One region of the Comamonas sp. NyZ500 genome, then DNA from elsewhere that is predicted to be linked to it. Evidence: predicted binding sites of a transcription regulator. Region 1 holds the regulator's gene; each other region holds the start of a gene.

Region 1 (7,219 bases):
TGCAGCTGCCGCAGGCCTTCTGGGAACTGCTGGACGCGCAGCTGGCCAAGGCCAACGCCAATATTCGCCGCGATGGCAAGCCAGCCTGACTATCATTGAGCCTATGGATCGGCCTCGGCTGATCACCCCTTTTTTGCAGCGCCAGCCCCCTGCTGGCGCCCTCATCCCGTTTTGCAGGAATATTCCATGGACGCCAAACTTCTCGAACTGCTGGTCTGCCCCGTCACCAAGGGCCCGCTGCGCTTTGACCGCGAGCATCAGGAGCTGATCAGCCACAGCGCGCGTCTGGCCTATCCCGTGCGCGACGGCATCCCTGTGCTGCTGGAAAACGAAGCCCGCACCCTGTCCGACGACGAGCTGGAAGAAGAAAAGCAATAAGCCATGAGCTATACGGTACTGATCCCGGCCCGCCTGTCCTCGACCCGTCTGCCCGGCAAGCCCCTGGCCGATATTGCCGGCCTGCCGATGGTGGTGCGCGTGGCCCAGCGCGCGGCTCTGGCCGGCGCAGCCCGCTGCGTGGTGGCGGCCGACGACGAGAGCATTGTGGCGGCCTGCGCCCGGCATGGCGTTCAGGCCATCCTGACCCGCAAGGATCATCCAAGCGGCAGCGACCGTCTGGCCGAAGCCTGTGCGCAACTGGGCCTGTCCGGCGACGATGTGGTCGTCAATGTGCAGGGCGACGAGCCGCTGATCGACCCCAAGCTGATCGAGGCTGTGGCGCAACTGCTGCTGGCCCGTCCCGAAGCCAGCATGGGCACGGCAGCTCATCCTATTGATAGCCTGACGGATTACCGCAACCCGAACGTGGTGAAGGTGGTCTGTGACGCCAAGGGTCTGGCCAGCTATTTCAGCCGCGCCCCAATCCCCTGCTCACGCGACCACGGCGATGAAGCCTGGTGGCAGACGGCGGCCCCCAGGGCCGGTCACACAGGTTTCACACCGCTGCGCCATATTGGCATCTACAGCTACAAGGCCGGTTTTCTGCGCGAGTTCCCGCAACTGGCACCCGCGCCGACCGAAGCCATGGAGCAGCTGGAGCAGCTGCGCGCCCTCTGGCACGGCCACCGCATTGCCGTGCATATCACGCCCGATGCACCGGGTGCCGGCGTCGACACGCCCGAAGACCTGGAGCGCGTGCGCGCTGTTTTTGCTGGTTGAAAAAAAGACCTGCGCACTTTGGCGACACCGGTGCGCAGGCTGTCTTCATCCAGGGCTGCTCAGGCATCAAGCCGGCAGCTGCCCAGTCCACGCGCTCAGTCCCAAAGGGCCCCGGGCCAGTCCAGGAAAGCGCTGATCGCTATACTTTCCGCATAGTCCGAATAGCATATGTAACGGCTTCGGCACCTGGATTACAACTACAGCAATCGCGTTTGCAGCGGATACATGCCTTCAATTGGCCGCACTTGTGACAGCCTTGACTGAATTGTGTAAGCCTGTGTTGGTCTTGTGCGTGCTATCCTTGCCCGCGAAAAAATACGGCCCGGGGACTACAGACGACCACCCGTCTGCCTGGGCCAGCAAGAATTTCTACTCTCCTCAAGGATTTCCATGAAACTGATTTTGTTGGGTGCACCCGGCGCCGGCAAAGGCACTCAGGCGGCCTTTATTTGCCAAAAGTACGGTATCCCTCAAATCTCCACGGGCGACATGCTGCGCGCGGCCGTCAAGGCTGGCACCCCTCTGGGTCTGCAAGCCAAGGCCGTGATGGACGCCGGCCAGCTGGTCAGCGACGATCTGATCATCAACCTGGTCAAGGAACGCATTGCTCAGCCCGACTGCGCCAAGGGTTTCCTGTTTGACGGCTTCCCCCGCACCATCCCCCAGGCCGATGCCATGAAGGCCGCCGGCGTGAAGCTGGACTATGTGCTGGAAATCGATGTGCCCTTCGACGCCATCATCGAACGCATGAGCGGCCGCCGCAGCCACCCCGCCTCGGGACGTACCTACCACGTCAAGTTCAACCCTCCCAAGGTGGAAGGCAAGGACGATGTGACCGGTGAAGACCTGGTTCAGCGCGAAGACGACAAGGAAGAAACCGTCAAGAAGCGCCTGGACGTCTACAGCAGCCAGACACGTCCTCTGGTGGACTACTACAGCAACTGGGCCAAGGCCGATGCAGCAGCGGCCCCCAAGTACCGCGCCATCAGCGGCACAGGCAGCGTGGAAGAAATCACCGAACGCGCTCTGGCCGCTCTGGCTTCCTGATCGCCCTGATCACTCGCTCATGGAGCCTTGCCGACTTTCGCGGCCAGGCATCTCTGGGCAAAAAAGGCCGGTGTCTTCACCGGCCTTTTTTGTTTTTGAAGCTCGCGCTCCCGGCCTTCCGGCCGGCGGGATAGCTGCACCAAGGATGGCATTGCAGCCATCAATATTCATAGCTGCCTGCGCCTAAATTCATTGAACTTCAGACCCAAACACCATAAATACTCTTTATTAACGCAGGCCAGAAGCTCTCATAATAAGAGCATCAATCCAATGCGTGAGGCCAGCCCATCAGCTCCAGCATCAGGCTGATTCTGGCCTTGACCGCCGGCAGGCTGCTCACACGGCCATCCTGCGCTCCCTCGGCCTGCACCACCTGCCCCTCCTCGCACCGGGTCGTGATGCGCAAAGCCATGTCCTGCGCCTGCGCCCAGTCCAGCGCCGGCCCCAATGCCTGATGGACCGTGCCATTGCCCGTGCCCACCACCACCACGGCACGCACGCCTTCCGCATGCCAGGCCTGAACCACCGCCAGCGCAACGGCACTGTTGCAGCCGGCATGACTGTGCAGCAGCTCCACCAGGGGCCAGTGATCTGCGGGCGGTAAAGCGATTGCAGTGGAGCTGGCCGCAACGACCGGCAGCCCGCCCGTTGCCCAGCGCAGCCGCCCCTCTTCCACCCAGCCCAGCGGACCGGCGCCGCTGCCATCAAAGGCATCCACACGGTAGGGATGCACCTTGCGCACCTGGCGTGCGCTGAACACCCGGCCCGCCACCACGGCAAGCACACCGCGGCCAGCAGCCTGCGTATCGGCCGCACAGGCCACGGCATCACGCAGATTGCCCGGGCCGTCGGCCGAAATGGCTGTGGCCGGGCGCATGGCGCAGGTCAACACCACGGGCTTAGTCGGGCGCAGAACGCATTGCAGAAACCAGGCGGTTTCCTCCAGGGTGTCGGTGCCGTGGGTGATGACAATGCCGCTCACATCATCACGCGCGAGCAGCTCTGCACAGCGCAGCGCGAGTGCATGCCAGGTGGCGTGATCCATATCCTTGCTGTCCAGCTGCGCCAGCTGCTCCGCCTGCAGAGATGCAGCAGCAACGCGCTCCAGGTCCGGCACAGCCTGCAGCAGCTGAGCCACGCCCAGCTGGGCCGCACGGTAGCCCACGCTGGCGCCAGCCTGCTCTGCGACACCGGCAATCGTGCCACCGGTGCCCAGGATGACGATATTTTTGTCACGTTCCACTTGCAGTCCTCTTCAAACTGATTAAAAATACAGGTACTGGATGAACACACAGTATTCATCATCGACCGATCAAGGAATGCCCATGGACCACCCCAAGCTCACTCCCCGCCAGCAGCAGATTCTGGACCTCATCCAGTCCACCATCGCTCGCACGGGTGCGCCCCCTACCCGGGCCGAGATTGCCAGTACCTTTGGCTTCAAGTCGGCCAATGCTGCAGAAGAGCATTTGCAGGCACTGGCGCGCAAGGGCGTCATCGATCTGGTCAGCGGCACATCGCGCGGCATTCGCCTGCGCGCCGATACCGTGCGCACCATCAATGCGGCACGCGGTGCCAGCTTTGCGCTGCCGCTCACGGCCCTGGCTCCGCTGGTGCTTCCCCTGGTCGGCCGCGTCGCTGCCGGCTCGCCTATTCTGGCCCAGGAACATATCGATCAGAGCTATTCGGTCGAACCCAGCCTGTTTGCCGCCAAGCCCGATTACCTGCTCAAGGTGCGTGGCATGTCCATGCGTGACGCGGGCATCATGGACGGCGACCTGCTGGCGGTACAGGCTACGCATGAAGCGCGCAATGGCCAGATTGTGGTGGCCCGCCTCGGTGATGACGTTACCGTCAAGCGCTTCAAGCGCACGCCTCAGGGCATCGAGCTGCTGCCCGAGAACCCCGACTACAAGATCATTCACGTCGATCCTGAAGAGCCATTCGCCATCGAAGGCCTGGCCGTAGGCCTTATCCGCAACAGCATGTTCATGTAACGGGCAGACGGCGTCCCTCCGTCTATGCAGCGCAGGCACTGAGCCTCTTTCCCTCACAAGCCCAGGCAGTAGGCGCGAAGCCGTTGAGCTTCGCCCTGGGCGGAGCTTTGCCGAAAGAATGCAATCCTGCCCTTATCCATGCCGCAAGGCCATCAAAAGGAGTTGCCAAATGGGATTCGCCACATCACTGCAGACTTTGACACGCCTGACTCTGAAGAGCCTGCCTGCCACGCTGTCGCTCAGCCCGAACTTCAGCTCCGATGACGCAAGCAAAGCCGCTGCAGAACCCGTATCGCTCACAAGCAACCGTCCAAAGGCGAAGCAGATCAGCATTCCGGTCATGCGCGCCAACCGCGGCCGCAGCCGCAGCCGTCTAGGCAGCAAAACGCTTTATCCTCAGGCCATTGCAGCGACCCCAGAGCTGCAGTCGCTAGTAACCGATGAGTCGACACAAGCTGCTGCTCCGCGACTTCTCAAAATCGTGCAGCGAGAACCGCGCAAGCAGCCCGAATGCCTGCTGATCTGCGGACGCATGGCCGATGTCTGCGCCGCGCTAGAACGTATGGCACTCCATGAGCAAACAGCGCCGCAAGTCTGAAGCACAGTGAGGTTTGACTGCCTGCACTTATGCAGCCCGAGCCCGACCCGCGATAGGCCTGCAGGAGATGCAACAAAGCTTCCATATGCATCCAACACAAAGCCATCTCAACACTCTTGGCCTATCGGCCGGCAGATATGGCGCCAGACAACTTTGCCAACAGTGCATAGGCAAAAAACTCGATACCGCCAGAGCAGGCCCTCTGTATTTGCGCCGAACGATCTGGATCGCCATGTAAATTTTTTGCTGATGTTCTGCCTGGGCCTGTCCGCGGGACGCATTTCGCACAATGCCTCGCAGCCTTCAGAACTCCTTGTCAGGCGCGAATATCCGTCAGAACGGATACCCGGATCAGGGTATTGCGGCACCTCTTCGACAGTGGAAACATTCATATACACATGTCAACGAGGGCGTCTTATGAGTGCCTACCGCAAGCTCTTGCAGCACATACAGGCCAAAGACGCCAATGGAAACCTGCGCCTGATTCTGGTCTATCAGAGTTTTGATGAGGTCGACATGCCACACGGCATCTCCATACGCCCATCTGCCATTTACTTTGAAACTTCCGATCACCAAGAGGTCAACTGGCTCAATCCACAACAGTTCGAGATAGAGGCCACTGGCGAAATCCTCAATCGCGTTCCTCCTTCGCCCGAGGAATGAGACAACTCGACGCGACCGCCCCTCGTTACAGAGTCTTACCTCCTGTCTACAACTCTGCTGCATTCAAGAACTAGGCATTGCGCAGCTCGAAATATTGGAATAGATTGATTCTCAGGCACATCTTCCGGCATCAGGAGGCTGAACATGTTCAAGCACCTGCTCATTCCCACCGATGGCACCAAACTGTCAGAGGCTGCCGTGCGTGCTGGCGTTCTGCTTGCACGTGAACAAGGTGCCAAGGTGACTGGCCTTTATGTCATGCCCGATTACCGCGCCATCATCTACGGCGCAGACGCGCTGTTGACATACAACAGCGCAGAGTTCGAGCGAAGTGCCAACAGCGATGCAGATGCGGCTTTGCAGTTCGTCGACCAGATTGCTAGACCTGAAGGCGTACCCTGCAACTTTGTGCGAGTCACCCACGCCTCTGTTTACCAAGCCATTGTTCACCAGGCGCAGGAATTGCAGTGCGACCTGATTTGCATGGCCTCACACGGTCGCAAAGGTATTGGCGGAATTTTGCTGGGCAGCGAAACCCAGCGCGTCCTGACGCACAGCCATGTCCCGGTGCTGGTACACCGGCCCGCCTCCACCGGCAAACATTAAGGAGCCAGAAATATCGAATAGCAGTCCTGCATGTCGCACGCTTGCCTCGGTACAGGATGGGCAAGTGATTTGCAAGTCATGGCTGCAAAATGCAGGCCAGCCAGTCAGGAGTTGCTGGCCGCACCCGATGGGGCAACCTGTCAACCGTTCAAACGCGTCAGCAACAGTGCAAGAGCGATAAACGGCGATTGAGGCCAAAGTAGCGCCTCTGCCAACTATTCAAATGCATTGACTGTGTGAGCTGCAGAACCGGATCGAGAGGACCCCAAAACTTGCCCGCCTTGCGCGGGCATTTTTTTGGCTGCTAGGCACATCGCTCCGATACTTCTCCCAATCGCTCACGATGCCCAGGCAAGGTGAACAGAATCTGGAGATTCTGCGAGTCCATTTGCTGCACCACGATGGAGCCGTCTTCGTGCAGATAGATCCGCACAGTGTGTGCATCATCCAGATCCCAGTGCGCAACGCTCGTATTCACCCCCCGCCAGCCATGCTCCTCGCACAGCCGACGCCGGCGCAAGGCCTTCAAAAATTCCTGCGAAGCACCAAGCTCTGCATTGGTTTGCACCCAGCTGTCGATCACCAACTCATAAGCCATCTGCTGCGTATGGCAAGGCTTGGCCAGCTTCATGTGCCTGATCCAGGCATCTAGACGGGAGGCAAAAGTGTATTGCAGGTGGTGGGACATGGGCTTTTTTTTGAATTCAGTAGGGCATCAGGCTAGATCGCCACTTGCACATCAAAATCAGAATTTTCCTACGCCCAATTTACCGAAAAGTGCAGCAGAAACAAAATCTACATCACCAATAGGTTCAGGGTTTAACACTGCTTGACGACCGGCCTGAGAGACAACTGGCAGAGCGAGACTTGCCAGAGCCACGGTGAACCCTGAGCCTGCACGGTGACATATCTCAAGGATTGGATAGGCTGGCTTTTGGACGCTTGCCAGCTGCTCAGCCACCGCATTGCCTAGTATTTCGGGAGCACCTACCGATGACTTGCCTGTTGGAATTCAGGCAAGGCGATTCAGCCCTGCTTTCGTTGACTCAGGCCAGAGCATCGTCATCCTGAAATTCAATGCGCCTCTCTCAAAATTGTCATCATCAGGCAATTTTTACGCTCAAACCCATGCCGGCTCAGAATAGATTTC
Region 2 (7,219 bases), on a different contig from region 1:
GAGCTGGCGCCGCCCATGCCGCGACGCGTGAGGGCGCGCACGCGTGCTTCCAGCTCGGACAGCGCAAACGGCTTGGCCATGTAGTCGTCGGCACCATAGTCCAGGCCCTGTACGCGCTCTTCGATCGAATCGGCGGCCGTGAGAATCAGCACCGGCAGCGCATCGCCACGCCCGCGCAGGCGCTTGAGCACTTCCAGGCCGTGCACCTTTGGCAGGCCCAGATCGAGAATCAGCAAATCGAATTCGCTGCTGGTCAGCAAGGCGGTATCGGCCTCGCTGCCATTGGCCACATGGCTGACGACGGCGCCCGAGCTGCGCAGCGTGCGCAGCAGGCCATCCGCCAGCACCTGGTCGTCTTCGGCAATCAGTATGCGCATGTGTGTCTCCTGCTTGTTATGTGTGCCTGTTTGCACTTTTGCTGCCATTGTAGGGATGGCTCATGGCCGTTCGGGGCAATTCTCGACAGCCGCTTACAGGCGTCAAGAAGGCGTCAATACAGAATCTCAGTAGCCTTCGGCATAGGCTTCCAGGCCCAGCGCGACCACGGTGGCCACATCCGCGCCCACGGCCTCGCGAAATTCGGCCTCGGCCTGGCTTACGGCGTCGTGAAAAGCCTGCAGCCAGGCCAGACCCGTATCGGTGAAGCGCACGCGCCTGGCGCGCGCATCATGCGGGTCGGCCTCGCGCGTGACCAGGCCCCAGGCTTCGCACTGCGCCACCAGATCGGCCATGGCCTGCTTGGTCATGCCGGCCTTGTCGGCCAGATCGGTGAGCCGGTCGCCAGCCAGCGACAGATGGCGCGTGATGTGGATATGGGCCGCTCCTACCTTGTCGCGCGCCGCCAGATTGGATAGCGCCAGCGGCACCTCCACTGCACGCGCCATGAGCTGCAGCACGCGCGCATCGAAGCGGCGCATGGCATGGCCCAGCAAACGGCCCAGATGGGTCTGGCGCCAGGCATCGGCGGGCGGGGTGACGGGGGCGATTTCTGACATGGGTAAATAGTAAGGCAAACTGACTAAATATTTAAATCAATCTGCAGTATCCGCATCTAAACTACTGTTCAAGCATCCAGCCTGAATGCAAAAACAGGACTGGCCACAGACAGTCATTCACCTACTTCGGAGCCTGATATGAACGCCATCGCCAAGACCAACGACGCCAACAGCGAAAAAGCCAAAGCCCTGGCTGCAGCCCTGGCCCAGATCGAAAAGCAGTTCGGCAAGGGCACCATCATGAAGCTCGGTGAAGGTGAAGCCATCGAAGACATTCAGGTCGTTTCCACCGGCTCCCTGGGTCTGGACATCGCGCTGGGCGTAGGTGGTCTGCCCCGTGGCCGTGTGATCGAAATCTACGGTCCCGAATCCTCGGGCAAGACCACGCTGACGCTGCAGGTCATTGCCGAGATGCAAAAGCAGGGCGGCACCTGCGCCTTTATCGACGCCGAACATGCGCTGGACACCAGCTATGCCCAGAAGCTGGGCGTGAACCTCAGCGACGTGCTGATCAGCCAGCCCGATACCGGTGAGCAGGCTCTGGAAATCTGCGACAGCCTGGTGCGCTCGGGTGCCGTGGACCTGATCGTCATCGACTCGGTGGCCGCATTGACGCCCAAGGCCGAAATCGAAGGCGAGATGGGCGACGCCCTGCCCGGCCTGCAGGCCCGTCTGATGAGCCAGGCCCTGCGCAAGCTGACGGCCACCATCAAGAAGACCAACTGCATGGTCATCTTCATCAACCAGATCCGCATGAAGATCGGCGTGATGTTCGGCTCGCCCGAGACCACCACCGGCGGCAATGCGCTGAAGTTCTATGCCTCCGTGCGTCTGGATATCCGCCGCACCGGCACCATCAAGAAGGGCGACGAGGCCATCGGCAACGAAACCAAGGTCAAGGTCGTGAAGAACAAGGTCTCGCCCCCCTTCAAGACGGCAGAGTTCGACATCCTGTTTGGCGAAGGCATCAGCCGCGAAGGCGAGATTCTGGACATGGGCGTGAACGCCAAGATTCTGGAAAAGAGCGGTGCCTGGTATGCCTACAACGGCGAAAAAATCGGCCAGGGCCGCGACAACTCGCGTGAATTCCTGCGCGAGAACCCCGCGCTGGCCATTGAGATCGAAAACAAGGTTCGCGAGAGCCTGGGCATCAAGCTGCTGCCCGTGGACGGTGCTGCGGCTGCCGAGGCCAAGCCTGCCAAGGGCGGCAAGGGCAAGGTGGACAAGGACGGCGTGATTGAAGGTTGATTCAGTCACCCTGAGGCGCCATGCGCCATGCGCCTTTCGCGAAAGGGGACTACATCCTCGCTGCGGGTGCGGCCCCTGCTTGATGTCCCTGGCTTGGTGAGCGCCAGTGTTTGAGTGCGGGCCTCATGGCTCAAAAGGTTTGCCATCTTTGCGCAGGTTCGTCCTGCGCCTTTTTGTTTCTGGAGATGCGTCGTGAGCTTTGCCAAACTTTCACTCAAGGGCCGCGCCCTGAAGCTGCTGGCGCAGCGCGAGCATTCGCGGCTGGAGCTGCAGCGCAAGCTGGCCGCCCATGTGGAGGAGGGCGACGATCTAAATGCCGTGCTCGACGAGCTGGAGCAGCGGGGCTTCATCAGCGTGGAGCGCGTGGTCGAGTCTGTCTTGCGCAGCAAGGCCGGCCGTTATGGCGCAGCGCGTCTGGTGCATGATCTGCGCAGCAAAGGGCTTGATGATGAGACTGTGCGCCAGGCGGGCGAGCAGCTGCGCGGCAGCGAGCTGCAGCGTGCGCGCGAGCTGTGGTGCAAGCGTTTTGGCAGTGTGCCCGTCGACCTCAAGGAAAAGGCCAGGCAGCTGCGCTTTCTGGCTTCGCGCGGCTTTTCGTCCAGCGTGGCTTCACGCGTGCTGCGCGATGCCCCATACTCCCCTGCACCCGACAGCGAGGACGAGGACTGAGGCGGCAGCCCGCTCCCCGCCCGCCTGCGGCGGCAACAGCTTCTCACACCGGAGGGACCCACGTGCTGACTGCTTCGCAACCCCCTGACGCCCCATCCGCCCTGCGCGTGGGCCTGAGTGCCGGCAAATCGCTGCTGGGCGGCCTGATGCTGGGTACCTTGCTGGCCCTGGTGCTGGGCTGCGGCGCGGCCGTGTTCTATTTTTCGCGCCTGATGGCCGATCCTGGTCAGGGCATTCATGCCTCGGCCCATACCGGCATCTACGGCGCCGTGATCAGCCTGCTGATGTCGCCGCCGCTGCTGGTGGCCGTGGTGCTGATCTTCATCATTCCCGCCTACCTCATGGTCGGTCTGCAGCTGGGCCGCGCCCGGGCGGCAGGCAAGCTGGTGGCGCGTTACGGCCAGGGCCTGGCCGAGCGCCTGGCGGCCATGCTGGCACAGCGCATCGAGGCCCTGCCTAGCGCTCACCAGGCCATGCACAAGGCGGCCGATCTGCTCACCGTGGGCGCAGCGATGGAGCATCTGCAGCCCTGGGTGGGCAACGGGCGCGCTGTGCAGTTCGTGGTGCGCAGCGTGCTCAATCGCCTGCCGTTGTCCGATCTGCTTGAGGAATGGGGACGCACGCGTGCCCAGTGGGGCAGCGAAGGCGGCAAGGACGACCCGGCGCTGCGCGTCTTTCTGGGCGCTCGCATCGAGGAGATGCTGCAGGGCCTGACCGAGCCGCCCTGGACGCTGTTGTGGATTTTGCTGGCCGGACATGCCGTCGTGCTCGGCCTGGGCATCTGGCTGACTGCCTGAGCGCCCGGCCGACCTGGCGCCGGCTCAATGTCGGTGGCTGCGCGTCGCCCACCAGCAGACCAGCGAACCCAGCGTGACCAGTGCCACGCCTTGCCAGAAGCTCCAGCCCGGCAGCACTTGCAGCAGTGCGCTGGCCATCAGCGCCGAGAGCACGGGTGTGAAATAGGACGCCGCGGCCAGCAGGGCCAGCTTGCCATGCTGGATGCCGTGCTCCCAGCAGCTGTAGCCCAGTGCCGTGAGCGCCCCGACCAGCAAGACCTGGCCGGCGGTGAGCCAGGTCCAGAGCATGGGTTGTGACTCGCCCAGCATCAGCCACTTGAGCCACAGTGCGATGGCAGTCCAGGTCACGAACAGACCCACGGCATTGAAGCCTGAGCCATAGCGGCGCGCCAGCAGCGAGTAGGTCGGCCAGAGCAGGGCGGCCGCAAAACCCATGCCATAGGCCAGCGGGTTGCCCAGCACATGGCTCCACATGACCGGCAGGCTGAAGCTGTCGCCGCCCAGCACGCGCGCCAGACCCCACAGGCAGATCAGCACGCCTGGCCACAGCCACCAGCGAGCCGCCTGCTGGCCGCAGAGCACGGCCAGCACGATGGTGAGGCTGGGCCAGAGATAGTTGATGAGCCCGATTTCCATGGCCTGGCTGCGGTCGTGGGCCAGGCCCACGGCTACGGACAGGCAGATTTCATAGACCACAAACAGCAGGCCGCAGCCCCAGAGGTAGGCCGGGTGCATGCTGCGCCAGCGTGCCAGCTCGCGCCAGCCTTTGCGCCCGCGTGCTGCGGCAATGCAGATGGCGGCCATGGTGTAGAGGCAGGCCGCGCCGCCGACGGCGCCCAGCGGCTCGGCCACGGCGCGCATCAGACCCACGGTGCAGCTCCAGCAGAGTACGGCGATCAGGCCGATGGCCGTGGCCTTTTGCGCGGCGGCTGCGTTCATGCGCAGCCGTTCCTGCTCCTGAAGCAGGAGCTGTTAACGCTAGTCCTATCTGAGAAATTCAAAATAACTGCCATGTAAACCTTGTAGATGCTGCGCAGGCTGCTGCGAAATTGATGAATGCAGATATGAAAAAAGCCGCAGACCTGCGGCTTTGGAGGGTAAGGGCGAGGGCAGCGCTATGCGCGGCCCGGCACTCTGCCGTTGACGGTCATGCCGTGCATATTGTCATCGCTGTCGTGGAACTGCTTGCGCATATTGCATCTGGCCTGCGGCCTATGGGTCATGGATGCTGTTTGGCGACCCCGGCGCTGTCGCGCTTCACGAACAGCAGCACCAGAATGGCGGCACAGAACTCCACGGCAGCGATGATGAGCAGGCCTGGCGCATACGAGCCGCTGCTGGACTTGAGCAGACCCAGCAACTGCGGCGAGAAGTAACCGGCCAGATTGGCTGCAGAGTTGATGACCGCCAGGCCCACGACCAGGGCAGTGGCCGAGAGGAAGCGGTTGGGAATCTGCCAGTACACGGGGATGGAGCCCATGGTGCCCAGCGATGACAGAGCCAGAGACGCGACGACGCCGGTCACATTGCCCTGCTGCAGGAACAAGGCCGTCAGCACCAGCCCGACAGCGCCCATGGCAGCGGCAATCGCCGTGTGCCAGCGCACTTCCTTTTTGCGATCGGACAGCCAGCCGTTGCCCACCATGCCTATCCAGCCACAGGCGTAGATCAGGGACATGACCCAGCCCAAGGTCTTGAGGTCGGTGATGCCCACGGATTTGACGATGCTGGGTCCGTAGAACACCAGCGTGGAGTTGCCGGCCACGATGCAGAAGAAGATCAGGATCAGCATCAGCACGCGAGGGTTGCGCATGGAGGCCCAGAAGCTGTGCTCGCGTTGGCCCAAAGAGGCTTCCTCGGCCTTGAGCTCTTCGGCTACATGCTGTTTTTCACGGGCGCTGAGCCAGGGAGCCTTGGCCGGTGTGTCGCTGAGCAGAAAGTAGGCAGCAATGCCCGCGAGAACGGACGGAATGCCTTCGATGATGAACAGCCATTGCCAGCCCGCATGATTGGCCACGCCGTGGAAGGTTTCCATCAGATAGGCGGCAATCGGGCTGCCCAGCATCAGCGACAGGGCCGACGCCGAGACAAAGAACGCCAGGGCCTTGCCGCGGCGGTGCGCCGGCAACCAGTAGGTCAGATAGAGAATCACGCCGGGCTGCAGGCCGGCTTCGAAAGCACCCATCAAGAAGCGCAGCACATAGAACTGCAAAGGCGTCTGCACCCAGGCCATGAGGATGCCGGTCACGCCCCAGCCTATGGTGATGCGCATGATGGTCTTCTTGGCACCGAACTTGTGCAACAGCAGATTGCTGGGGACTTCAAAGAAGAAATAGCCGATGAAGAAGATGCCGGCCCCTGCGCCATAGACGGCGTCGGACCATTGCAGGTCGCTCATCATGGTCAGCTTGGCAAAGCCGACGTTGACACGGTCTACCCAGGCCAGAAACCAGATCAGGGTGAGAAACGGAATCAGCCGCCAGATGATGCGGCCAAAGGTGATGTCGCGCTCCTGCACGGTGCTGACATCGCTGCGCGCAGCAGAGACGGGAATGGAAGACATGGTTTCCTCGCTTTCGTACAACAGTGGGACTGAGAACGGCTACGAGAGCAGGGGTAGCAGCTCCGCGCATCCACTGCTGCCTGCGCGGATGCCGCCGCGCCGGGGTCAGGCGCGGCAGGCATCACAAGGCCGGGAAAGGCTCTGGCAGGTACAGCTCAGATGGGGCGACTATAGAAGTGGCTTGCGCAAAGCACAGCCGGTGCTTTTCCGTCTGGACAAAACAAGAAATTTAAATTTCAAAATAATGAGAATATGAAAAATTAATTTCTTCTACGATTTTTGCCAGGACGTGGAAAGCAAAAAACGGCCACCAGGGCCGTTTTTTCGGGAGCAGGGCAGGGCTTACAGACCCAGCATGATCTGCAGGTTTTGCACGGCAGCGCCGCTGGCACCCTTGCCCAGATTGTCCAGGCGGGCAATCAGCACGGCCTGGCGGTATTGCTCGTTGGCAAATACGCGCAACTCCAGCTTGTTGGTATTGGCCAGGGTGTCGGCGGCCAGCTTGTTGTCGTCCGTGGGCGGCAACACGCTGACCCAGTTGGCGCTGGTGTTGGTCTGGGCGTAATGGCTGGCCAGGGCGTCGTGCAGGTCGGCGGCCTTGGGTGCGCCGGGCAGCAGATCCAGGTGCAGCGGCAGCTGCACCAGCATGCCCTGGGCAAAGTTGCTCACGGCGGGGATGAACACGGGGCGGCGGGTCATGCCGGTGTAGTGCAGGATTTCGGGAATGTGCTTGTGCGACAGGCCCAGCGCGTAGGCCTCGTAAGGGGCGGCATCGCCGCCTTCATAGGCTTCGATCATGGTGCGGCCGCCGCCGGTGTAGCCGGACACGGAGGGCAGGCTCACAGGGTAGTCGGCGGGAATCAGGCCTGCAGCCACCAGCGGCGCCAGCAGGGCGATGGCGCCCGTGGCGTAGCAGCCGGGGTTGGATACGCGGGTGGCGCTCTTTA
Region 3 (7,219 bases), on a different contig from region 1:
GCACTGGTGGTGACGATCGTGGTGTCTGCGGCGATTCGTCCCTGGTTCGATCACGAGTCCGTGTCCGCCGACCCCGATCTATGGCAGCTCATGGCCCATGCCTTGCTGCTGCAGGGCATTGTGGGCGAGGAGTCACTGTCGGCTGGCGTCTGGTATGTGTCCATAGACTTTCAGCTGTTCGCTGCGACCGTGCTGCTGCTGGCCGGAGTGCGCTGGCTGCAGCAATGGGCGCTGAAACGCTGGGGCGATACGGCCATGAAGCGCTGGTGGCCCTGGGCTGTGACTGGCATGCAGGGGCTGGTGGTCGTGGGGACGGCAGCTTCGCTGCTGAGCTTCAATCTCGATGCAGACCTGGATGTCTGGGCGATTTATTTCATGGGTGCCTATGGCATCGGCATGATGGCCTTCTGGGCGGTGGCGGCAGACAAGCGCCTGACGGCCTGGAGCTGGGGCATGCTGATTGCGGCTCTGATCATCGGCGCACTGGTCTATGAGTGGCGTGACCGCATTTTTCTCGCCGGCGTGACCGCGATGCTGCTGATCGTTTGCATGCGTACCGAGGTCATTGCCCGCTGGCAGGGTTTTGCGCCGCTGCGTCGCCTGGGAGAGATTTCCTACTCGGTATTTCTGATTCACTTTTCCATCTGCCTGCTGGTCAACGCAGTGGTCAACCATTTCTGGCACGGTTCGGTCACCGCCGCCGTGGTGGGCATCCCGTTTGCCTTTGTGCTTTCACTGACTGCCGGCTACGCGCTGTATCAACTGGTGGAGCGCCATGTTTCGTCCTGGAGTCAGGCCCTGCGCTGGCAGGCAGGCCTGATCGGCGCGGGTCTGCTGACCACCATGCTGGCCGGCTTGCGCTGAGTCTGATCCAGGCAACAAAAAAAGCAGCTCCGGTGAGCTGCTTTTTTGTTGGGTGAGCCGGTTCAGCGATGGAGCTCGCCCGCGCTTTCGGGCTGGAACTCGATGGCATCCACACGCACGGTTACCTGGCCGGTAGGGCTGGGCATCTTGAACTCATCACCCACTGACAGGCCCAGCAGGGCGATGCCTACCGGCGCAAAGATGGAGACCTTGTCGGCGCTGCCATCCATATCCTTGGGGTAGACCAGTGTCAGCGTATTGGTCTTGGCGATCTCGAGAATGGTGAAGCGCACGGTGGAGTTCATCGTCACCACGTTGGCGGGTATTTCTGCGGGGTCGAGTACATCCGCGCGGTCCAGCTCCGCCTCCAGTGCATCACGGCCGGGGAACTGGCTGTTGTTCTTTTCCAGCAGCGATTCAATGCGATCCAGGTCCAAGGAGGACAGAGTGATATTGGGCTTGCGCTCCATGTAGTAACTCCCTTGCGAGATGGTGTGGTTGGCGCTTTGGCGTTGCGCAAACGGACAAAAGCCCGGGCAACGGTGTTGTCCGGGCCAAGGCATTCAGTGAAAGGCACCAACTTGGTGCATTGAAGGGATTGTCGGCGCTGAATCGCAAACTGCCAAGCCATCTCGCACTCACTGAGTGCGGATTGACTTTGAGCTTGCTCTAGTTAATGGAGCGTGCTAAGCCTGTAGAGCAATGGGCGCAGTCATTTTTCATCCAGATCTGACTCAATCAACCCTCACCGTATTGACCGGGATGCAGCCATGGTCAGTGCCCATTTCTTGCAATGAGTAACTGTATTTATGTACAGTTGTTTTATGAAGAAACTTTCCTCATCCTCTGGACTGGAATCCATTCGGACCGATGTGCCGGTGCGGCTCATCAAGGGGCGAGGGGCTGCCAGCCAGATCACGCACCGGTTTGCACGGGAGCTGCGCCAGGGTTTCGATGACGGCTGGGGCAAGTCCGAACAGGATGAAGGAAGCGAAGAGGGTGAGGAGGTCAAGACCTGGTGCACCCATCTGGAGTGGGAGCGGGCTAAATCAGCCCTGAGCCGCCACGAATCGCCGGATCTGCCTTTTCATCTGGGGCTCAATCCCTATAGAGGATGCGAGCACGGATGCATCTATTGCTATGCCCGGCCCACGCATGGCTATCTGGGCTATTCGCCGGGTCTTGATTTCGAAACCCGGCTGATTGCCAAGCAGAACCTGCCCGAGGTGCTGCGCGCCGAGTTATCCCGGTCCAGCCATGTGGCGGCCCCCATCATGCTCGGCTCGGTCACGGACTGCTACCAGCCTGTGGAGCGCGAAGTCGGGTTGACGCGCCGCGTGATAGAGGTCCTGGCGCAGGCCAGGCATCCGTTTTCCATCGTCACCAAGGGCAGCGGCATCGAACGCGACCTTGATTTGCTGGTGCCGCTGGCACAGCAGCATCTGGTGGCCGTTTATGTGACGCTGACCACCTTGCAGCCCGAGCTGGCCCGGCAGCTGGAACCACGCGCCGCCGCACCGCATCGGCGGCTGCGCATGATTCGGACTCTGAGCGAGGCAGGCATACCCGTGGGCGTCAGCCTGGCACCGCAGATTCCGTTCCTGAACGACGATATGGAGCAGGTGCTGACCGCAGCCAGCGAGGCCGGTGCAAGACAGGCTTTTTATGCAGTGCTGCGTCTGCCGTGGGAAGTGGCTCCGCTGTTCAATGAATGGCTGATGCTGCACTATCCCGAGCGCGCCCAACGCGTGATGGAGCGGGTGCGGGATCTGCATGGGATCAGCGAAGCGGGCAGAGCCGACGGCAAGGTCTACAACAGCAGGTTTGGCCAGCGCATGAAGGGAACGGGCGCCTGGGCCGATATGCTGGCGCAACGCTTTGCACTGGCCTGCCGCAAGCTTGGGCTGAATCGTGAGCGCGTGCAACTGGACTGCGATCAGTACCATCATTCCTTGCTGTCGCCGCAGCAAAGTCTTTTCTGATGTTTCGTCTCAGTCCGTTGCGTGCCGACTCGGAACGGGTCGACGCAGCGAGCTGCAGCTACCCGGTTGCAAGAAGCCGGAATCTGGCATGACTCCGGCCTTTTGGGCGCCTGAACTGTTTACTGAGCTTGGTAATCAATGGACTTGAGCAAGGCCTGCTGGCGCTGATAGGCCTTCTGCAGTTCGTTCATCAGCGCTTCCGGGGTCGCGTCGGTGCCCGACTCCATGCCCATGTCCCTGAGCCTGGCCTCGACCTGGGGCTGCTTGAAATACTGCAGCGCGATCTCTCTGACCCTGGCCTGCACATCGGCAGGGATATCCGGGCGCGACCAGACGCCGAACCAGCTTACTTCGGACAGTTGCGGGTAGCCCAGTTCCTTGAAAGTGGGCACATCGGGCAGTTGGACCATGCGCGTAGGGTAGTTCACGGCCAGCGGCTTGACCTTGCCGGCCTTGATCAGCGGCAGGGCGGTGGTGAGCCCGTCCATCATCAGCGGCACATGGCCGCCCATCAGGTCGCTGAGTGCCGGAGGGGAGCCCTTGTAGCCCAGGTGTTTCATCTTGATATTGAGCAACTGCCCCAGCAGCATGCCCGAGGTATGGCCGCGCATGCCTGTGGCATACGAGGCAAAGTCCAGTCCGTCGGCCTGCTTTTTGCCGTAGTCGCCGAGTTGCTGCAGATTGCTGGCCGGGAAGTCCTTGTTGGCAATCAGCACCAGACCGTTGCGGCTGAGCTGGGCCAGAGGTTTCAGATCCTTGAAGGGCTGATAGCTGACTTTGTAGGCCAGCGGCGTCTCGCTGACTATGCCGCCCTGGATCAGCAAGAACGTGTGGGCGTCCTTGCCGTTGGCGAGCAGGTCGTTGACGGCCAGCACGCCGGCCGCTCCGGGCTTGGATTCGACAATCACGGGCTTGCCCAGCTGCTTTTGCATGCCGTCGGCCAACAGGCGTGCCAGCGAGTCAGCATTGCCGCCGGCCGGGCCGCCGACCACCAGGCGTATGGGCTTGACGGGCCAGGGCGCTTGCTGCGCCATGGCCGCTGCACTCAGGCTCAGGCCGGTTGCCAGAGCAACGGCCCTCCAGAGCATGGTTTGTTTCATCATTGTCTCCTCTGTTTTTTGACTGTCCGGCAGCCACCGCTGTGCCAGCGCAACGGGCCGCCGCACTGTCCCGGCGAGAGAGTTCTGGCCGAGGTGCCCGGGCAGCACTGTCAAAAAATTCTCGGCGCAAGGGGAGCAGAGGGTTTGACGAATTACGCCAGCTTCTTGGCCGTTGGAGCGATCAAGGGTTTTGGAGCGGTCAGTAGTACAGGCAGATTGGGAGCCGCGCCGTCTTCAATGGCCTTGAGGAAGGAGCGCACCAGCAGACTTTCGCTGCGTTCCTTCATGCAATAGACATAGGTGGTGGTGCTGGCCGGGTCGCCGGCAATGCGCACGGGCCTGAAGCGCGGGTCGGCGATGAATTCGGCTTCGGACACGGCGCCGATGCCCAGGCCGCGCGCCACGGCCTCGCGTATGGCTTCGCGGCTGCCGATCTCCAGCTGGGTGCGGGGCTTCACGCCGGCTGCCTGCAGCGCTTTCTCGATAGCGGTGCGCGTGGTCGAGCCTTGCTCACGAAGCAAGAGCGGCAGGCCGTGCAGCTCGCCCAACTCGACTTGCTCGCGCCTTGCCAGCGGATGGTCGATATGGGCAAACAGAATGATGGCGTGACGCGCGTATTCGCGCACCAGCAGCTCGGGCCTGTCATAGAGACCGGCCAGCACCGCCACATCGGTGGTGTAGTTCTCCAGATCGTGCAGCACCTGCTGCGAGTTGCCCATGCGGATCGACAGCTTCATGCCGGGATGGCGGGCGCTGTAGGCCGCCACCATCTCGATCACGTGAAACGGCCCCACGGCGCCGATCTTGAGCTCGCCCTGGTTGAGCTGGCCCGAGTCACGCAAAAAGAATTCTGTTTCAGCCTCCAGTGCCAGCAGCTTCTGTGCCAGCGTCATGAGCTTGTGGCCGGCGCCGGTGAGCGTCATGCGATAGCCCTGGCGATGGAAGAGCTCGATCTGGCTTTGCCGCTCCAGCGTGGCGATCTGGCTGGAGACCGTGGGCTGGCTGACGCCCAGGGCGCGGGCCGCCGCGCTCAGGCTGCCTTGCTGGGCCACGGCGATAAAGGCTCGATATCGGGCGGTGCTCATGCAGATTTCATCTCAAGGTTTGATCTATGGAAGCTGTCAAAACTGATTCTGAAACCTTCACATGACAGTCATATGTCGTCCCTAATATTTGCGTCAACGCACTGCAGTGACGGTGCGATGGCGGCAACCCAGCCGCACTCTACAGACGCACTTGCAAAGGATGAAATCCATGACGATGACCCGCAAAACCTGGCTGAAAGCCGCAGCCGCCAGCCTGACGCTTGCCGCCACCACCGGCGTCATGGCGCAGCAGCCCACCGAGCTGCGCGTGGGCCTGATCCCTTCCGAGGACGCCCAGGCCATGATGCGCGCCAGCCAGCAGGTGATGGACCAGCTGGCCGCCAAGACCGGCCTGAAGATCAAGCCCTTTGTGGCCAATGACTACAACGGCGTGATCGAGGCCATGCGCTCGGGCAAGATCGACGTGGCCTATTTCGGACCCTTCTCCTATGTGCTGGCCAGCCAGCTGGCGAATGCCGAGGCCTTCGCCATTCCCGTGGCCAAGAAGTCCGGCAAGAGCTCGTACAACAGCATCATCATCAGCAAGAAGGACAAGGGCCTGGGCACCGTGCCCCAGCTGCAGGGCAAGACCTTTGCGTTTGTCGATCCCAGCTCGGCATCGGGCCATCTGTTTCCCAAGGCCGGCCTCAAGGGCGAGGGCATCGATACCGACAAGTATTTCTCCCGCGTGATCTTCTCGGGCTCGCACGACGCCAGCATCATGGCCGTGGCCAACGGCAAGGTGGATGCGGCGGCCGTGGCCGATCCCATCTTCCAGACGGCCGTCGCCAAGGGCCATGTGAAGGCCGAGGACTTCCAGGTCATCTGGCGCTCCAAGGACATCCCCGAGTCGCCCATGGCCTGGCGCAAGAATCTGGACGATGCCACCAAGAAGAAGGTGGCTGCGGCACTGGCCGAGATCAAGGGCCTGCCCTGGGGCGACCGTGGCGAGCTCAATGGCTTTGCGCCCACCAACGATCAGGCCTATGACGTGGTGCGCCAGACCGCCAAGGCGCTGAATCTGGACCTCGGGAAGATGAAATGATCAGCATCCGCAATCTGCGCAAAAGCTATGGCAGCAACCATGTGCTGCATGGCATCGACATGGATGTGAAGGCCGGCGAGTTCGTGGTGATGCTGGGCCTGTCGGGTGCCGGCAAGTCCACCTTGCTGCGCTGCATGAACGGGCTGAACCAGCCCGACAGCGGCCAGCTGCAGGTGGGCGGCATCGACCTGATGCGCAGGCACTCGCGCCGCGAGTTGGCCCGCCATGTGGCCATGGTCTTTCAGCACCACAACCTGGTGCAGCGCCTGTCGGTGCGCAAGAACGTGCTCACGGGGCGGCTGGGTCAGGTCGGCACGCTGGCCTCGGTGCTGCAGCTGTTCAAGCAAAGCGATATCGCACTGGCCGATGCCTGCCTGCAGCGTGTGGGCCTGGCCCACAAGGCCGATGAGCGCACCGAAGCGCTCTCGGGCGGGCAGATGCAGCGCGTGGGCATTGCCCGTGCCTTGGCGCAGCAGCCGCAGCTGATTCTGGCCGACGAGCCCGTGGCCAGCCTGGATCCCAAGACCGCGCGCAGCGTGCTGCAGTATCTGCGCGATGCCACGCGCGAGCTCGGCATTGCCGTGGTCTGCAATCTGCACCAGGTTGATTACGCCCGGGAGTTTGGCGATCGCATCGTCGGCCTGTCGCAAGGGCGCATGGTGTTTGACGGCGTACCGGCGATGTTGGACGAGGCTGCGCTCAACGCCATCTACAGCGGCGAGCCTCAGCCCGCCGGACATGCCCCAGAGCAGGGCGCTGCGCTGCATCTCAGCAGCACCGCAGTCGGCAACTGGCTGCCCGGGGCGATGTCGCCAGCCACTGCCGCAGGAGGTCTGCAATGAACAGCCAGAGCTTGAAACAGACCGATCGTTGGCAATGGACGGCGGGGCGGCCCGAAAGCACTGGCGGCTGGCTGGGCTATGCCGCAATGGCCTTGGCCATCGGCTGGGTGCTGCACTGGAGTGCTGCGGGCGCGCAGATGAGCTGGAGCGAGCTGGCGGGCGGCATGCCGCAGATTGGCGACTTTCTCTCACGCTCGGTGCCGCCGGACTGGAGCATGCTGCCACGCCTGTGGGCGCCGGCGCTGGAGACGATACAGATCGCCATCTGGGGCACGTTGCTGAGCGTGATTCTGGCCCTGCC
Region 4 (7,219 bases), on a different contig from region 1:
AGGTCAACCGCCACGACATCCTGACCGGCTCGCGCCCTGACGGCACGCTGGCCGTGCCCGAGCCCGGCAAGGACACCACCTGCGGCAACTGGACCAAGAGCGACGGCGGATCCGCCATCGTGGGCCACCACGACCACAAGGGCACCAACCCCGACCCTGTAGCCAATGCCTCGTGGAACTCGTCGCACGGCACGCGCGGCTGCAGCGTCGAGCAGTTGCAGCAGAGCGGCAGCGCCGGGCTGATGTACTGCTTTGCGAGCAACTGATCGACGTGACAGGGCGGGCATCGGCCCGCCCAATTCTTAGCAAGTCTTAGGCCTCGACTGTTATTGCTCCTGCTTCAGCCTCACCTGCACCGCATCGGACTGAAGTGCCGCCTTCAACTCGCGATAGCGCTGCAGCACCAAAGTCACAAAATCGTTTTCATGGCGGTCTACAGACAGCCAAGGGTGCAGCGCTGTCGCACCAGTTTGCTTGGCATCAGGCGTAAACAATGGGTCATCAGTGAGATACACCCAAAACGGCCACATCTCCTCAACGTCATCTGAGGCAGGCAATTGAGGTGCTGCTTGTATCAGTGCCTCCCCCAAGCCTTTTGCGGCTTCCTTGTCAAAGCTCGGGATATGCAGGCCCCAGTAAAAATTCTCCTCATCAGCAAAGCCAAAATACCACTCGAAGCGCAAAGTAACGTCTGGGCTACTTGTGAAAGGCAAAGCGAAATACGCCTTTCTTTTATGAGGAGATTCTGTGTTGATGCCCCATTGGGGCTTAACCCCTTCTTCAACGAAACGCTTATTGAGTTGTTCTTTCAACAGCTCTAACCGACTCGATTGCCACTGCAGCAGGGTATCGCGCAGCAATAGCGCTTGCGCTAAAGCCTGAGGGCTATTGTTGAAGGCTTGAGCAACATGTGCCAACTCTTTCTCGTCTACATAACCCATCGTTTCCTCCTCCAGCATGTCAATAAAGTCCTCTACAAACCAGCGCACTTTGGATGCCTGAATCTTCGGTACGCATTGCCTAAGCATCTGGAGCATCTGTGACCAAGAAACACATACCAAATGCCCCTGTTTGGTCAACTCTGTACGCTCAGCAAGCGATATGCTTTGCACGCCAGGTGCCCCGCGCCCCAAGTACACCAATAGCCAAGGCCTTCCCTTTGCCAACTGAGACAAGTGCTTTGCGTAGTCGGCTAATTGGCCTTCCTCATCTACGGATGAATACCAAGGCTTGTTTTCAATCGCCAACATGCCGTTTGGCGCTTGCAAGTGAACGCACAAATCGATGTATCTGCGCTTATCCAACGAGCTAGTGGAATGCTCTGTTTCCACATTGCCGACAACGCTTTGACGAAGCCAAGCACTGTTCGGCCGTGGCATATCTACAGCCTCGCCGTCGTCTGCCCTAAGGTCTTGCTCTGCTGCAGCCGCTTTATCATCTTCACCGTCAACAGACAGCAAATGTTGCTTGCCCTGGGCATCGAGCACCAGGTCTACCCACGCATCCCAAAACAAACTGCCTTGGCCATGTGTTTCGTTGGGATCCAGTAACAGTGCAAGGTGACGCGACACATCCACTTCATGACTACGGTACACGCTAAAGGGCGAAAAATCGGGTGCCAACTGTGCAGCCATGAGTTGTTGGGCTTGCTGCCAGCCAGCCTGCCGGGCTTGCAGATTGCCCAGCAGGGCTTTCAAAGCATCCACACCTGGCAGAGTTGATAAGTGATGGGTTGGTGTCGCGCTCACGTATGCCTCCCTCAGACAAACAGCATGCGTTTGTGCTGCTGCCTTTGACTATTTGAATAGCTAACTGCGCCTGATTTTCTTGACTTTCAGGCAGATAACAACCTGAAACTCAACAAATGCTGGCGCCTACAGCTATGAATTTTAGAACAACGTCAGATCGCTCTATTCTCTAGCGAGCAGTTTCAATCTCAATGCCTTGTCTTATTTATATGGCAGGCGCCCCCACCTATTCCGACATCGTGCCGCAGGAAGGACAGACGCTGGAAATATGGGGTGTCATCTCCAGCTGCATCAAACGCTTTGCAAGATGTAATTTGCCCTGATGGCTCGCGCGGCTGCAGCGTTGAGCAGTTGCAGCAGAGCGGCAGTGCCGGGCTGATGTACTGCTTTGCGACCAACTGACCGATGTGACAGGGCGGGCATCGGCCCGCCCAAGTTCAAGCAGGGCTTGCTTGCCCTGCTTGAACAAGACCATGAAGATCAACAGGCTCCCGGCACACCGATATCGCTGCCCAACTTGATCGCAAGCAAGCGCCGTCCCTGAGCGCCCCTGACGATTCAGTGCTCACAGCCACCCTACTCTGCCTGGTCATTGAATCGGCGCTCAGCTAGGCCAAGGTCTGCAATCGACAAGCCGGCATCTGATGAGGTGGTGCTCGGTCCACTATTCATGCAGTGATCTTGCTCATATAATTAGCCACCATATTATATTTTGGCTAACTAATGAAGCTTGAACAGAAGTACCAGGCGCTAATTGAAGAAGCACAACGACGCAAACTGCCCGATGTGGATGGCATCCAGCTGTGCTTTCAAGTGCTGTCGATGGCTGCAAACATCGATCGCGACTGCGCTGCTTTGCTGGCCCCTCATGGTTTGTCTGAGGGGCGCTTTGTGTTGTTGTTCCTTCTCGATGTGGCGCCTGACGGACTCGCACCCAACGCGCTGGCCGAGCAGGCTGGCGTGACCCGCGCCACGGTGACCGGCCTCTTAGACGGACTGGAGCGCGAAGGCCTGATTGAACGTCACGCCAACGCCGAAGACCGCCGCGCACTTTGCATTCGACTGACCTCAAAAGGAAAACAACTAGCCGGTACCGTTATCGACCAGCATGGTCGGTGGATTGCAGGCTTGTTTGGCAACCTGTCTGTAGATGAGCGAAAGCAGCTGGCAGCGTTGCTGGAGAAAGTACGAGGCCCTGAATCGGACGTTGAATCATGAGGGATCAAGTCCGCAAGGGTGCGACGCGCACCGCCGACATTCCTCGGGACGTTCTGCATGCGCTATCGCGCGGGGAGTTGCAATGCGCGACGCTGGCTGAATGCCTGGCAGTCGACCAGGCCGTACTGGCACGAACAATCTTTCCGGCGCTTACGGCTCAAGCACTGAGCACGATCGATGAAGCCTGCCAACTGGGCGTGCTCAAACGCATGGCCCGTATCGGTGCAGTCTTGCTGGATGCCCTGGGTACTGAGGGCATCGCACAATGCCAAACGCACCGCGCCGATATGGCACGAGGCTGGGCGTGTTTCATGATCGGTGCCCGGCCTAACCTGGATCTCGGTGTACGGCTGGCCGCAATGCACCCGCTGGCAGATGATGCCCATTTTGGTGTGCGTGAATGGGCTTGGATGGCGATGCGACCGCACCTGGTGCAAGACCTGGCTGCGGCTATCGCTCAGCTGATGCCATGGACACAAGATCCTTCCGAACGCGTCCGACGATTCGCGTGCGAGGTCTTGCGTCCCCGCGGTGTGTGGAGCACGCATATCTCACAGCTCAAACGCTCGCCCGAGCAAGCACTGCCTTTGCTCTCAGCTTTGAAGAGCGACCCTTCGGTCTACGTGCAGGACTCGGTCGCCAACTGGCTCAATGATGCCGCCAAGGACCAGCCAGCCTGGGTGCGTGACATCTGTGCCCAATGGCTTCAAAGCACCCAAGCCGCCGCCACACATCGTATATGTCAACGCGCACTGCGCAATCTCAAGTGAAAGTGGAACCATGTCTCATTACCTCGTAGAGCTCTACACCCCCAATTCGGCCTGGCTCGCACTGTCCGCCGAACAAAGGCAACATTTTCTTGGCGGCATCGGACTCGCATTGAATCAACTCTCCAGCCTCGGTGTCGAAGTCCTCTCCCTGGCAGAAACGGACTCCAGCATTGACCAGGGAACCGCGCATACATTCCTTGGTATTTGGCGCTTTCCTGACCAGGCCGCTCGTGACGCTCTGCTGGCGGGCATCAAAGCCAGCGGCTGGTACGATTATTTTGACCATGTGAATGCAGCCAGCACTCAAGGGGCGGCGGATATTCACTTGGCTGCTCTAGCCGCCGCGTAGCGCAGTCTTTCGGACAATGCCGCTGTGCTCTGGTAATACATGCGGCTAGTCATTTTCTAGTCCCCGTTAATGCCCACTAATGCCCGCTGATGCCCATTAATGCCTGCTAATGGCCGCCCGCCACAGTCACCACTGCGGGCTGGCCAGCTTTCGGCACAGCACATGCAACTCAGCATAGGTCCCCGGCTCCGAACAGAACCGGGTGCAGGATCGAGTGGAAAGCATGCGACATCAACGTGGATTCATGACACCGGAGTCGCATCAACCGCTACACTGTACATATGCACAGTCATCGTCTCATGAGTGGTATGCCCGTCCAACTGATCGCGTCCCCGGTTACTTTGCCGCTGGCTGACCGCAGCGCACGCGCAGGCTCGCCCGCGAATGACTTTGCAGGCAAGCGGCTGGATATTACAGACCTGCTGGTCACGCACCCCAAAGCCACGTTCCTGCTACGCGTGACCGGCCCGTCCATGCAGGAACACGGCATCGATGACGGCGATATCGTCGTGGTGGACAGGGAGCTGCGCGCTCGCGATGGGAGCATCGTCGTGGCAGTTGTCGATCGCGAACTCGTCATCAGAGCGCTGGACAGCGATGGCGACACCTGCAAGCTCAGGGCAGGCGCCCCCACCTACCCCGACATCATGCCGCCAGAAGGACAGACGCTGGAAATCTGGGGTGTCGTCACCAGTTGCATCAAGCGCTTTGCAAGATGAATACATGCGCGCGCCAGCCCAACGCAGGCGGCCGTTGAAATCTGATTAGCACCAAAAAAGCGCCCACTCACGAAGAAAGGCAATGTAGCTCTCTACATTGCCTTTTTCTTTGGTTTATTACAGTGACCCAACATCGCACTGCGGGCCGGGGTTAATGCATCAGTAACTAATTTTTACAGATAATGCTCCGCATGCATTTTCTGCCTGCCTTGACTGCCGCAGCATTTTTGCTGCCAGCCACCGCTATGAATCAAGCCATAGCGCAGCCTATTTATCGCTGCGGCAATTCCTATTCTCAAGAAGCATGCAAAGGCGGCAAACTGGTGGAAGACAAAACCACCACCTTGCACAGCGGCCACTCAGGCAGCACCGTTTATCTGTGCAAAGGCCATGGCGGCGGGCTTTTCTGGTCCAGTTCGCAATGCGGCCAGCACAACGCTTTTCTCGAGCGCACGGAAACCGTGCCCTCCGGCCTGCCCTGGGATCAAAAAGTAGCCCAGGCCGAAGCCCAATGGCGCAAAACCCAGCGCAATACTGCAGCCCCTGCGGTTGTCTATCAGACCCGCCCTGCCCAGCCTGCCGAACCCGGCAAAAAACAAGTCTGTGACGCGCTGGAAGAACGTGTCAAAGCGTTGGATAGCATGGGACGTGCGGGCAGCCAGTATTACGACCTGGATTGGGTTCGTAGGGAGCGCAAGATCGCGAGAGATGAGCAGTTCCGACTAAGGTGTTAATTATTTTTCTACTTGGAGGAGATAGATATGAAAATCAAATCTGTAACAATAAATAGATTTAGAGGGTACAGTTCACCCGTATCAATCGACTTCGATAATCTTTTAGTTTTCGTTGGAAAAAATGATATAGGGAAATCTACAATCCTTGAAGCGCTAGATATTTTCTTTAATGAAGGAAAAGGGTGCGTAAAAATAGACAAAGATGACATAAATAAAAAATGCCTTTCAGAAGGCAACTCTGATATTGAAATATCAGTTGAATTCACAAATCTTCCGGCACAAATATATATTGATGCAACTAACCCTACAACACTGAAGGATGAATATCTTTTATCAAAAAATGGAACACTTAAGGTTCTAAAACGTTACCCTAATGCAGGAAAAGAGAAGGTCTTTATAGAGGCACTGCACCCGACCAATACTGCATGTAAAGACCTGCTTTTCAAGAAAATCTCAGAACTACAAAAGATAGTTGACACTCAAGAATTTGCCTGCGCAGACAAGACAAAGAATGCTGAGCTAAGAAAGGCCATTTGGGGTGCACAGAGTGACCTAGAGCTAAAATCCTGCGAAATTGAAATCGCAAAGATTGAATCCAAAGATCTGTGGGATAAGTTAAAGGCATATATGCCGCTTTTCACTTTATTCCAATCTGATCGAAAAAATAGTGATGGCGATGGTGAAATTCAAGACCCTATGAAGCTTGCTGTCAGAGAAATTCTAAGCGACAAATCTATAAGAGATGATTTTGAAAGAATTTCCAATCTAGTCAAGCAGCGATTAGAGGACGTGGCGGAAAGAACTCGCGAAAAATTGAGCGAAATGAATCCAACTATCGCTTCAACACTAGACCCTCAATTACCCGACTCTCAAGATTTAAAGTGGACTGATGTCTTCAAAAGTGTTTCCATTACCGCAGATGAAGGAATACCTATAAATAAGCGAGGCAGTGGCGTTAAGAGATTGATATTAATTAGTTTCTTCCGAGCAGAAGCAGAAAGACGTCATCAAGAATCAAAGCTTCCCAGCATTATTTATGCTATTGAAGAACCGGAGACGGCACAACACCCCGATCATCAAAGAGCACTTCTCGATGCTTTAGTAAAACTATCAAAAACCGGCAATACTCAAGTAATACTAACAACTCATAGTCCAGAGATTGTAAAACAATTAAGGTTTGAAGACCTATTGATAATATCTGACCAACAAGATAACAGAATACAAAAAATAAGGGAGCATGAGCTGCCATATCCGAGCCTCAATGAAGTGAACTTCTCTACCTTCGGTGAAGCCAGTCAAGAGTATCACAATGAACTTTACGGACACATTGAGGCTATTGGAAAACTACAAGATTATAAAATTGGTAAACAGCAAATTCCTTATATAAAGATATATAAAGGCAACCCACAAAACACAACCACTACTTTAACTGAGTACATACGCCATCAAATCCATCATCCAGAAAATACTTTAAACGTGAGGTTTAATAGTGATCAACTTTCCGAATCAATTGAGCATATGCGCAACTTCATTCAGGCAAACCGATGATCACGCTACTCAATCACTAAACGTTGCTATACGCACCTTCCTCTTGTCAGGGCCTCGCAAGAGGTGGAGCGTAAGAGCTCCTAAGATCGCGCGGAAGAAACGCATCCGAACTGGCGGCTTTTTTGTGCCCGGA

The links. Region 1 encodes LexA, which represses DNA repair genes until DNA is damaged. Its sites were predicted from a motif close to ACTGTATNNNNATACAGT; they were not measured.
Region 2: a site for LexA is predicted at 1,059-1,076, ahead of recA (recombinase RecA). Genes of this name have one in related genera too.
Region 3: a site for LexA is predicted at 1,665-1,682, ahead of JAO85_RS21310 (PA0069 family radical SAM protein). Genes of this name have one in related genera too.
Region 4: a site for LexA is predicted at 4,358-4,375, ahead of JAO85_RS18970 (LexA family transcriptional regulator). Genes of this name have one in related genera too.

The regions. Positions count from the first base shown of each region.
Region 1 is NZ_JAEIJE010000007.1:166,551-173,769, reverse strand. It holds gene lpxK (tetraacyldisaccharide 4'-kinase) at 1-89, shown strand, start outside; gene JAO85_RS13185 (Trm112 family protein) at 187-378, shown strand; gene kdsB (3-deoxy-manno-octulosonate cytidylyltransferase) at 382-1,158, shown strand; gene adk (adenylate kinase) at 1,549-2,205, shown strand; gene JAO85_RS13170 (asparaginase) at 2,468-3,448, opposite strand; gene lexA (transcriptional repressor LexA) at 3,531-4,202, shown strand; gene JAO85_RS13160 (hypothetical protein) at 4,321-4,800, shown strand; gene JAO85_RS13155 (hypothetical protein) at 5,218-5,463, shown strand; gene JAO85_RS13150 (universal stress protein) at 5,608-6,069, shown strand; gene JAO85_RS13145 (hypothetical protein) at 6,374-6,700, opposite strand.
Region 2 is NZ_JAEIJE010000006.1:30,953-38,171, forward strand. It holds gene JAO85_RS11225 (response regulator transcription factor) at 1-377, opposite strand, end outside; gene JAO85_RS11230 (MarR family winged helix-turn-helix transcriptional regulator) at 504-995, opposite strand; gene recA (recombinase RecA) at 1,134-2,243, shown strand; gene recX (recombination regulator RecX) at 2,436-2,912, shown strand; gene JAO85_RS11245 (hypothetical protein) at 2,975-3,709, shown strand; gene yddG (aromatic amino acid DMT transporter YddG) at 3,734-4,648, opposite strand; gene JAO85_RS11255 (MFS transporter) at 4,929-6,272, opposite strand; gene argC (N-acetyl-gamma-glutamyl-phosphate reductase) at 6,615-7,219, opposite strand, start outside.
Region 3 is NZ_JAEIJE010000019.1:17,886-25,104, forward strand. It holds gene JAO85_RS21300 (acyltransferase) at 1-864, shown strand, start outside; gene rnk (nucleoside diphosphate kinase regulator) at 927-1,334, opposite strand; gene JAO85_RS21310 (PA0069 family radical SAM protein) at 1,689-2,846, shown strand; gene JAO85_RS21315 (tripartite tricarboxylate transporter substrate binding protein) at 2,966-3,946, opposite strand; gene JAO85_RS21320 (LysR substrate-binding domain-containing protein) at 4,099-5,031, opposite strand; gene phnD (phosphonate ABC transporter substrate-binding protein) at 5,201-6,076, shown strand; gene phnC (phosphonate ABC transporter ATP-binding protein) at 6,073-6,918, shown strand; gene phnE (phosphonate ABC transporter, permease protein PhnE) at 6,915-7,219, shown strand, end outside.
Region 4 is NZ_JAEIJE010000014.1:113,153-120,371, reverse strand. It holds gene JAO85_RS18995 (hypothetical protein) at 1-266, shown strand, start outside; gene JAO85_RS18990 (PD-(D/E)XK nuclease family protein) at 327-1,748, opposite strand; gene JAO85_RS18985 (MarR family winged helix-turn-helix transcriptional regulator) at 2,472-2,966, shown strand; gene JAO85_RS18980 (DNA alkylation repair protein) at 2,963-3,736, shown strand; gene JAO85_RS18975 (DUF6616 family protein) at 3,747-4,085, shown strand; gene JAO85_RS18970 (LexA family transcriptional regulator) at 4,394-4,804, shown strand; gene JAO85_RS18965 (hypothetical protein) at 4,996-5,538, shown strand; gene JAO85_RS18960 (ATP-binding protein) at 5,566-7,086, shown strand.